DNA from 3 places in the Alistipes sp. Marseille-P2263 genome. Region 2 is predicted to be linked to each of the others. Evidence: riboswitches for the same ligand, from Rfam matches in the RefSeq annotation. Region 2 holds a riboswitch; each other region holds the start of a gene.
What was found. Region 2 has a riboswitch for cobalamin ahead of KB554_RS08005 (DUF5074 domain-containing protein). Riboswitches for the same ligand answer to the same signal wherever they lie in the genome.
Positions count from the first base shown of each region.

Region 1 (3,230 bases), on a different contig from region 2:
TCCGTGCACGGCTGCCGAAATTCGCCGGCGTTCCCTGCGTCCGCCGGGGCGAGATCTACAACTGCGACCGGCGCACGAACGCCGCCGGAGGCAACGACTACTGGGAATCGGGCGTCGTGCGGCCCGACGTGGTGCTGCACGACCTGATCGCCGTATTCCATCCCGAAGCGCTCGATGCCGCCGACCGGGAGATGCATTATTATCGGAAACTCGAATAACTCCCGACCGAAATGACCAGACACAAGGCCGTCTTCAACTGGAGCGGCGGCAAGGACTCGGCGCACGCCCTCTGGCGGGCGATGCGATCGAAGCGCTACGAAATCGTCGCGCTGCTGACCACCGTCAATCGCTCGACGCTCCGTTCGACGATGCACGGCATCCCGACGGAGCTGCTCCGGGCGCAGGCCGACCGCATCGGCATTCCGCTCCACACGGTCGATCTCACGCCGAAGGGCGACATGGAGGACTATTCGGCGGCGATGGACCGCGCCGTGCGCCGTTACCGCGAAGAGGGCGTGACGCACTTCATCTTCGGCGACATCTTCCTGCACGACGTGCGCCGCTACCGCGAGGAGCGGCTCGCCCCTGCGGGCATCGAGGTCGTCGAACCGCTCTGGGGCGAGAGTTCGGAGCAGGTCATGCGCGGTTTCCTCTCGTCGGGACTCAGGACCGTCGTCGTGACGACGATGGCCGACGGACTGGGAGCCGAAGCCATCGGCCGGGAGATCGACGCCGCCTTCGTCGCTTCGCTGCCCGCAGGGACCGACCCCAACGGCGAGAACGGCGAATACCACACCTTCTGCTACGACGGCCCGATCTTCCGCGAAGCCGTCCCGTTCCGGCTCGGAAAGCCTTTCGCACAGAGCTACGACATCCGCCTCGACGACGGATCGGTACGCACCTACGGCTACTGGTTCGCCGACCTCCAGGCGGCCGAATGACGGCGGGGAGGTCAGCGGTCGATGCCGTCGCGCGAAAGGACGCCCTGCGCATAGTAGTGCTTCACCTCGCGCATCTCGGTCACCAGATCGGCCGCGGCAATCAGCTCCTGCGGGGCATAGCGCCCCGTCAGCACCGCTTCGGTCTGCGGCGCCCGGGCAGCGAGCGCCTCCAGCACTTCGCCGACGGACAGCAGGCCGCAGTCGAGGGCGATGGACACCTCGTCGAGGACGACCACCCCGTACTCCCCACCGGAAAGCGCTTCGGCACACCGCCTCAGCCCCTCCCGGGCCAGCTCCGCATCGACCGCCTCCGGCTGCCGGCCGATGAAACAGCCGCGGCCGAACCGCTCGATGCGCACGCGCCCCCATGCGGAGTCCGTACCGTCGAACAGCCGTGCGATCTTCGTCTCGTTGTAAGCCATCGACTTGACGAACTGCCCGATATACACGTTCTTCCCGGCACACAAGGCACGCACGGCAAGGCCGAAGGCCGCCGTGGTCTTCCCCTTTCCGTCGCCCGTATAGACATGGACCTGCCCCCGCGTCATGGCTCCACCCCTTCGTGCGCGCAGACGAGTCCCAGGCGGGTCTCGACGATGCGGGTCAGTTCGTACTCCAATGCCTCCTCCCCGGCTTCGCCGCTCACGGAGAAGAACCTCCCGGGCTGCGAGCAGTAGTGCACGGCGCTGAAATCGTCGGCGCAGGAGACCACGACGGCATCGACCGACGCCCCGTACCGCGCCATCCGTCCGAAGAAGTCCAGCCGCTCCCCGTCGGTGCGCAGAAGCGGCTGCAACAGCATCTTCCGCCCGCCGCCCGCGACAAACTCCCCGAACGAACGGCAGAGCCCGAAGCCGTACCGCCCGGCCAGACGCCGGACCTCCTCTTCGGGAATTCCATAGAAAACGATCTTCATAATCATCGCATTTAAAAAAGGCGCGGCGACCAATCTCCCGAACCGATCCGTTATGGCAGTAACGCGTCCGTTTTCCCCCGCCGCGCCTTTTCGGGTTCTTCCGAAGCCAGTACCAAAAGCTGCGCCGCCTGCACCCGGATGGACCCGGCCAGCGTGCAGACCGTGGCACGGCCCTCCCACGTCCCGTCGGAGGCTGTCCGCCCAGTCGGACAGGCCCGTGCCGGCGGATCGAAACACCGGACAGCACGCCGATCGGCGAGCAGCAGTCGGACCGGCAGCGACAGAACGGCGGCCGGCGCTCCGCAGGCGATCCGGACATAACCGCCCGAAACGGGCATCGGCACGACCCGCGGCCGACGGTCCGAAGACCGAACGAAACACATACGAATGTCAATTCTTCGCCGAAACCGGAGGCCTAACCCACGAGAGCGACCGGCATCGAATCGATCTGGCAGGTCTTCTGACTCGCTCCCGTCCCGACGCCTTCCCGACCCCTCGCGGGTCAGTGGCCGAAGATATTCGGAACTCACGGAGCATCACAGCAGCGGGACTGTCCGGGATTTGCACCCGATTCCCTTTTCATTCCGTCCTCCGCAGGAGGAGCGGAACACCAGATCCGGAGACAAAGATAGCGGTTTCCCGCGAAAAAGGCAAAAGGCAGGAAAATAATTTTCGCTCCGCGCACCGATGCCCGCGGAAACGACTAATTTTGCCGCATGAACGCATCCGTCCGCTATACGGCCGAGGAATTCGCCGTCGAGCTTCCCGCCGCCGAGTACACCGCCCGCTTCCGCGACGCGGAACGCATCGCCGCCTATTGCCGCCGATGCCCCAACTACGGCCGCAACTGGGGCTGCCCGCCCTTCGCGAAGGACCCCGCGGAGGAGTGGCTGCGGTACGGCACGGCGCTGCTCGTCGCCGCGAAGATCACGCCCCGCGAAGAGGGGCTCCCCCTCGCCGAGGCCGGGAGGCTGCTCCGCCCCGAGCGCATCCGGATCGAAAGGAGGCTCCTCGCGCTGGAGCGCCGCTACGGAGGACGGGCATTCTCCTACGTCGGAAGCTGCCTCTACTGCCCCGAAGGAAGCTGCACCCGGCCGGAAGGGCTCCCCTGCCGCCATCCCGACCGGGTGAGGCCGTCGCTCGAAGCGTGCGGATTCGACATCGGCCGCACGACCTCCGAACTGTTCGGCATCGAACTGAAATGGGGCGCGGAGGGAAAGCTGCCCGAATACCTGACGCTCGTATGCGGTCTTTTCCACGACGCCGGGCATGTCGCGTGGAAGGAGTGACGGCCACCTATATATAATGCCGCACGGCGCAACCGGAATCGCCGGGAAACCCTTTTCGGAGAAAACCGCGAAAATCCTGCCGGA
Region 1 is NZ_JAGQEJ010000006.1:94,820-98,049, forward strand. Features, by position in the region: gene KB554_RS08645 (ABC transporter substrate-binding protein) at 1-218, shown strand, start outside; gene KB554_RS08650 (adenine nucleotide alpha hydrolase) at 231-941, shown strand; gene KB554_RS08655 (cob(I)yrinic acid a,c-diamide adenosyltransferase) at 953-1,489, opposite strand; gene KB554_RS08660 (hypothetical protein) at 1,486-1,857, opposite strand; cobalamin riboswitch at 2,290-2,487, opposite strand; gene KB554_RS08665 (DUF2284 domain-containing protein) at 2,574-3,146, shown strand.
Region 1: it holds a riboswitch for cobalamin, as region 2 does, so the genes downstream of both, KB554_RS08660 (hypothetical protein) here and KB554_RS08005 (DUF5074 domain-containing protein) in region 2, are expected to answer to the same signal.

Region 2 (3,230 bases):
ATCATCCTGAACAACGTGACGCGCTACAAGGAGCTGGATTCGGCGAAAACGAATTTCATCTCCACCGTCTCGCACGAGATGAAGACGCCCATTTCGTCGATCCTGATGAGCCTCCAATTGCTCGGCGACAACCGGCTGGGTTCGCTCAACGACGAGCAGAAAGCGCTGATAACGAGCATCAAGGACAGCAGCGACCGGCTGCTCAACATCACGGGAGAGCTGCTCAACATGACGCAGGTCGAGTCGGGCAAGCTGAAACTGATGCCCAAGATCGTCAAGCCGATCGAGCTGATCGACTACGCCGTGCATGCGACGCAGGTGCTCGCCGAGCGGTTCCACTGCTTCGTGGAGGTGGAATACCCCGAGAAGATTTCGAAACTCTTCGTCGATAACGAGAAGATCGCGTGGGTGGTGACGAACCTCCTGTCGAACGCCATTCACCACTCGCCCGAAAATTCGCGCATCATCGTGGGAGCCTGCCAGCAGGACAAGGTCGTGAATATCTACGTGCAGGATTTCGGCCGGGGAATCGACCCGCGCTACCACAAGAGCATCTTCGAACGCTATTTCCGCGTTCCCGGCACGAAGGTGCAGGGTAGCGGTCTGGGACTGGCTATTTCGAAGGAGTTCGTCGAAGCGCACGGCGGCACGATCACCGTGGACAGCCAGATCGGCAAGGGCAGTCGCTTTACGATCTCCCTTCCGGCCTGATCCGGATTTTGGTGTTATTTTTGGTGGCGCCGCCGGCACAAAGCCGGCGGCGTTTTTTGCGGGCGGCGCGCGGTGCATCCCTCCCCTGCCGCACGGCGGCGCGGAACGCCGTGCCGGGCCTCTGCGGCCGGAGCGATGAAAAAAATCGGGAAAAATCTTGTCGGATTCGTTTTTTTAGTCTATGTTTGTCTTCGCAAAGGTTTCCTTTCCGCACCCGGCGACGGGCCGCGGCGGGGAATGAAAAGGGAACGCAGTGAAAGTCTGCGACAATACCCGTTGCTGTGAGTTTCCGCTCCGTGAAGGAGCACGAGAGGTTTCGCAATCTTTGCCACTGGCCGCAGGCGCGGCCGGGAAGGCGCGGAACCGGAACGAGTCAGAAGACCTGCCTTTCGCATTTTACAGAGGATTTGTTGCCTGCGGGACTACGGGCGAGAATCAGAACAGCGATTTTCCCCCTGCCGTCCGGCCCGTCCCGGTCGCGAAACGCGAAATTTCGGAGGTGTGCGAATGTCCGTTTTGAATTTTCCGCCGTATCCTGCCAGGAGGATGCGGCTGATTTTTTTATCGGATATGTCAAACTTAAAAAACGGAAGGAATGAGAAAACTGGTTACACTTCTGATGCTCGCCATGCTCGGCATGGCGACGTGGAGCTGTTCGTATGACGACGACGACCTTTGGGCGGAAATCGACGGGATCAGGAACGAACTGGCGGCGCTCAACGAGAAGGTCTCTTCGCTGCGGACGGTCGTCGATGCGCTGGAGAAGAACAAGACGATCTCGGAGGTCGTCGAGACCGACGAGGGGTGCACGATCGTCTTCAGCGACAAGACTTCGGTGACGATCGCCAACGGGGCAGACGCCCCGGTCATCGGTATCGACCGCGTCGAGGGCGTTTACTATTGGACCCTCGGCGGCAAGGGTAATTTCCTGACGGACGACGAGGGGAACAGGATTCCCGTATCGGGCGAGGCGCCCGAGCTGGCGGTGGATGCCGAGGGGTACTGGACCGTTGACGGCGTGCGTGTAGAGGACGCTTCGGGCAAGGAGGTCAAAGCCTCGGGCAAGGACGGCGACGCCTTCTTCAGGTCGGTGACCGACGGGGAGACCGAGGTCGTTTTCGAACTGACCGACGGGCAGACGATCGTCATACCGAAGACCGGGGCCGTGTTCGGTTTCGTGCAGCCGGAGGACGGCCGCAGTTGCTTCGTGTTCGGTTTCGGGGAGCGGAGGACGCTGTCGCTGCGTGTGGCCGACGTGACCACGGCCGATTTCATGAACGTCCCCGAAGGGTGGACGGCATCGTTCGATCTGGCCGGCAGGAGCGTCACGCTGAAGGCTCCGGCCGCTTCGGATGGCGTTTCGTATGCCGGCGGCATCGTCACGCTGATCGGTATCCGCGCCACGGGCGAGACGGTGTTCGCTTCGGCCGAGGTGTGCGCTTCGGTGGATTTCACGGACGCCGGAGGCACGTTCGTCGTCTGCGAGGGCAACATGACCTCGGCCAACGGCATGCTGGTCTGGTACGACAAGTCCGGCAAGGAGTACGAGGAGGTGTTCGAGCAGGCCAACGGCGGCAAGGAGATCGGCAATGTCGTGCAGGATATGTTCATGGCCAACGACCGGATTTACCTGCTTACGCAGAACGGCGGTTCGATGAACGGGGCCGGACGGTTCGTCGTCTGCGACGCCCGGACGATGCGCATGGAGTATGCCGATCCGCTGGTTATCAAAACTCCCGAGGGCAAGGATACATGGCCGCAGCATCTGGTGGTCGTCAGTCCGACGAAGGCCTATGTGCAGTATTCCGAGTCGGGCATGGAAGCCACGTCGGGCATCTGCGCGCTGACGCTGGGCGACGGTTCCGTCGAGGTGGGCGCCACGGTGGAGGGTACTTTCGGGGCGTTCTCCACCGAAGGGGCCGTCAAGACCCGCATGGTCCTCTCCCGCGGCAAGCTCTTTGCCGGATGCGGCCACAGTCTGGTCATCGTCGATCCGGCGACGGATGCCGTCGAGAAGCGGATTACTTACGAAGGCCGTCAGGTCAAAGGTGTCGTCAAGGGCGCCGACGGCAATATCTATTTCGCGCTGGCCGGAACCTTCACCGGCAATCAGAACATGGGCGCCGATTTCACCTCCGCGGCGAAGATCGTGGGCATCGACCACGAGGGCCGCGAGATTCTGAATGAAGAACTGCCCGAGGCCGTGCGGTTCCCCGTGGCCACCTGGTCGCCTGCCGTCGGCATGTGCGCCGACTTCACCGGTCCGTACCTCTATTTCGTGGATACGGACTCCTTCAGCGCGACCACCGTGACACGTTACAACTACGAGACGAAAACGGCCGACGTGCACTGGCTTTCGGCCGGCGAGACCGTTTACGGCATCATGGGCCAGCATCCGACGACCGGAAAACTGTGGGTCGGCATGTCGAATTACGTGAGTTCGAATATCTGCGTGTACGACGTCTCGGGCGCTTCGCCGGTTCAGGAGAGCCGTTTCTCCTATTCCGCGCAGAAGGGCG
Region 2 is NZ_JAGQEJ010000005.1:175,747-178,976, forward strand. Features, by position in the region: gene KB554_RS08000 (ATP-binding protein) at 1-711, shown strand, start outside; cobalamin riboswitch at 892-1,116, shown strand; gene KB554_RS08005 (DUF5074 domain-containing protein) at 1,307-3,230, shown strand, end outside.

Region 3 (3,230 bases), on a different contig from region 2:
CAGTTTCAGCGCCCGGCCGACTGCCGACTGCGGCCGCGTCTTCCGCCATGCCTGCACGTAGATCGGCACGAGGAAGGGATTGAAAACCACCAGCATGTTGGCGAGGAACTCGACGACGTAGCCCGGACGGAAAACCGAGTTGCGCGCCGAGAGGTGGTAGACGAACGAAGCCCAGTCGTGGTGGTACTGCCACACGAGGTGCGGCACGAGCAGCACGGCGGCGACCGCTCCCGAAGCGTAGAGCGCCGGGCGGGCGAAGAGCCGCGGATTGGCCGCCAGGGCGAAGAGCAGCACCAGGGCGCCGTGGTATTTGCTGTAAGCCATCAGCGCGATCGCCGCACCCATCCAGAGCCATGCGAGGCGGCGGCCCTCCGAGAAGTTCCGGAACGTCCACAGGAAAACCGCCGACGAAGCCAGCAGCGGCCCGTCGGGCACGGCGATAAAGCCGTAGAGCTGCAACAGGAGCGTCGAGGCCGAAAGCATGACGAACAGCGTCGCATCGCGCCGCACGGCATCCGCCGGACGGACGAGCCTCCACAACGCCCAGAGATAGAACGGCTGCAACACGGTAAAGAAGAACCGCACGCCCAGCTCGCCGCCGAAGAGCCGCTCCCCGAGCCACACGAGCAGCGCCGTCACGGGCGGATGGTCGAAATAGCCCCATGCGAGCCGCTGGGCGAACATGTGGTAATAGGCCTCGTCGTTGGCCAGCTCCGTGCAGCCCGCCTCGATCAGGTTGGCGCACCACCACACCCCGAGCCACAGGGCAACGAGCCCGTCGGCCCCGAGCGAGGCGAACGATCTTTTGAGCGACTCCTTCATATCGGACCGCAAAGGTAGCAAAATATTCCGAATTTTTCCCTACCTTTGCGGTCGCAAGGTTTCCGCGCCGGCCGTTCTCCGCGGCGCGGATGAAAAGGGAATCCGGTGAGAATCCGGAGCAGTGCTCGCTGCTGTAAGTCCCCTCCCCTGCGGGGAGAAACTGTTTTGCCGCACTCTTTGCCACTGGGACAGACCGGGAAGGCGCGGCGGACGGGACGAGTCAGAAGACCTGCCTTGCCGTACGGATTTGCACCCGCGGGTTTCGGGTCGGAATCGGATCGTCGGAGCGCACCGTTCTCCGGTCTCCCCTCCCCACCGTCCCGCCGGCGCGCCGCCGTACCGAACGAACGGTTTGCGGAACATGAAACGGATCATACGATACACACTCCCGGCCGCAGGCTGCCTCATGCTGCTCGCGGGCTGCATGAAGTGGGACTACGGCACGACGGAGGAGTTCTCGGCCTCGGGGCGGGGACTGTTCGTCACCAACGAGGGAAATTTCCAGTACGGCAACGCCACGCTCTCCTATTACGACCCCAAGACCAAACGGGTGGAGAACGAGGTTTTCTTCCGCGCCAACGGCTTCAAGCTGGGCGACGTGGCGCAGTCGATGACCGTCCGCGACGGCGTGGGCTGGATCGTGGTGAACAATTCGCACGTCATCTTCGCCATCGACATCGACACCTTCCGGGAGGTGGGACGCATCACGGACCTCACCTCGCCGCGCTACATCCACTTCCTTTCGGACGAAAAGGCCTACGTGACGCAGATCTGGGACAACCGCATCTTCATCGTCAATCCCAAACGCTACGAGATCACGGGCTACATCGAGTGCCCCGGAATGACGATGGAATCGGGCTCCACGGAGCAGATGGTGCAGTACGGCAAGTACGTCTATGTCAATTGCTGGTCGTACCAGAACCGCATCCTGAAGATCGACACCGAGACCGACGAGGTGGTGGACGAACTGACGGTCGGCATCCAACCCACGTCGCTCGTGATGGACAAGAACCACAAGTTGTGGACGATCACCGACGGCGGCTACGAAGGGTCGCCCTACGGCTACGAAGCCCCGTCGCTCTACCGCATCGACGCGGCGACGTTCGAGGTCGAGAAGCAGTTCCGGTTCAAGCTGGGCGACTGGCCCTCGGAGGTGCAGCTCAACGGAACGCGCGACACGCTCTACTGGATCAACAGGGACATCTGGCGGATGCAGGTGGAGGAGGAGCGCGTGCCGGTGCGCCCCTTCATCGAGTACCGCGACACGAAATACTACGGACTGACGGTCGATCCGCACAACGGCGACGTCTATGTGGCCGACGCCATCGACTACCAGCAGCAGGGTATCGTCTATCGCTATACGGCCGAGGGCGAACAGATCGACCGGTTCTATGTGGGAATCATCCCCGGCGCATTCTGCTGGAAATAACGGATACAGGAAGTATGAGAAAGACGACGGTTCGGATAGTCGCGGCGCTGCTGTTTCCGGCGGCGCTCCATGCCCAGGGCGGCGCGCAGCCGCCGCAGGAGGCCGCCGCGGAGGCCCGGCCCGAGCGGAACATAGCCATCCGCGAGGTTCCGATCTGGGGCCGGCGGCCGATGAAGGAGATCGGCGTCGAACGGACGACGTTCGACTCGGTGACACTCAAGGAGAACATCGCCCTGTCGATCGCCGACGTGCTGACGTTCAACTCCCCGCTCTTCGTCAAGCAGTACGGCCGGGCGACGCTCTCGACGGTCTCGTTCCGCGGCACGGGACCCTCGCATACGCAGGTGACGTGGAACGGAATGCGCATCAACAACCCGATGCTCGGCATGACCGACTTCTCGATGATCCCGTCGTATTTCATCGACGACGCCTCGCTGCTGCACGGCACGTCGTCGGTCAATGAGGCGGGCGGGGCGCTGGGCGGCGTGGTGAAGCTCTCGACCGCACCGGCCGCCGCCGACGGATTCGGCCTGCAATACATCCAGGGAATCGGCATGTACCGCACCTTCGACGAGTTCCTGCGTCTCACGTGGGGCGACGAGCACTGGCAGGTATCGACCCGAGCCGTTTACCAGTCCTCGCGGAACGACTACAAATACCGCAACCGCGACAAGAAGGAGAACATCTACGACGAGGAGATGAACATCGTCGGGTCGTACTATCCGGTGGAGCGGAACAAGAGCGGCGCGTTCGACGACGTGCACGTGCTGCAAGAGATCTATTACAACACCGGCCGCGGCGACCGCTTCGGACTGAATGCCTGGTACATCAACTCGAACCGCGAACTGCCGCTGCTGACGACCGACTACGCCGACGACACCCGGTTCGAGAACCGCCAGCGGGAGCACACGCTCCGCAGCGTCCTCTCGTGGGACCGCCTGCGCCGCGACTGGAAGGTCGGCGCGAAGGCCGGATACAT
Region 3 is NZ_JAGQEJ010000006.1:89,528-92,757, forward strand. Features, by position in the region: gene KB554_RS08630 (glycosyltransferase family 39 protein) at 1-843, opposite strand, end outside; cobalamin riboswitch at 862-1,074, shown strand; gene KB554_RS08635 (DUF5074 domain-containing protein) at 1,184-2,251, shown strand; gene KB554_RS08640 (TonB-dependent receptor) at 2,266-3,230, shown strand, end outside.
Region 3: it holds a riboswitch for cobalamin, as region 2 does, so the genes downstream of both, KB554_RS08635 (DUF5074 domain-containing protein) here and KB554_RS08005 (DUF5074 domain-containing protein) in region 2, are expected to answer to the same signal.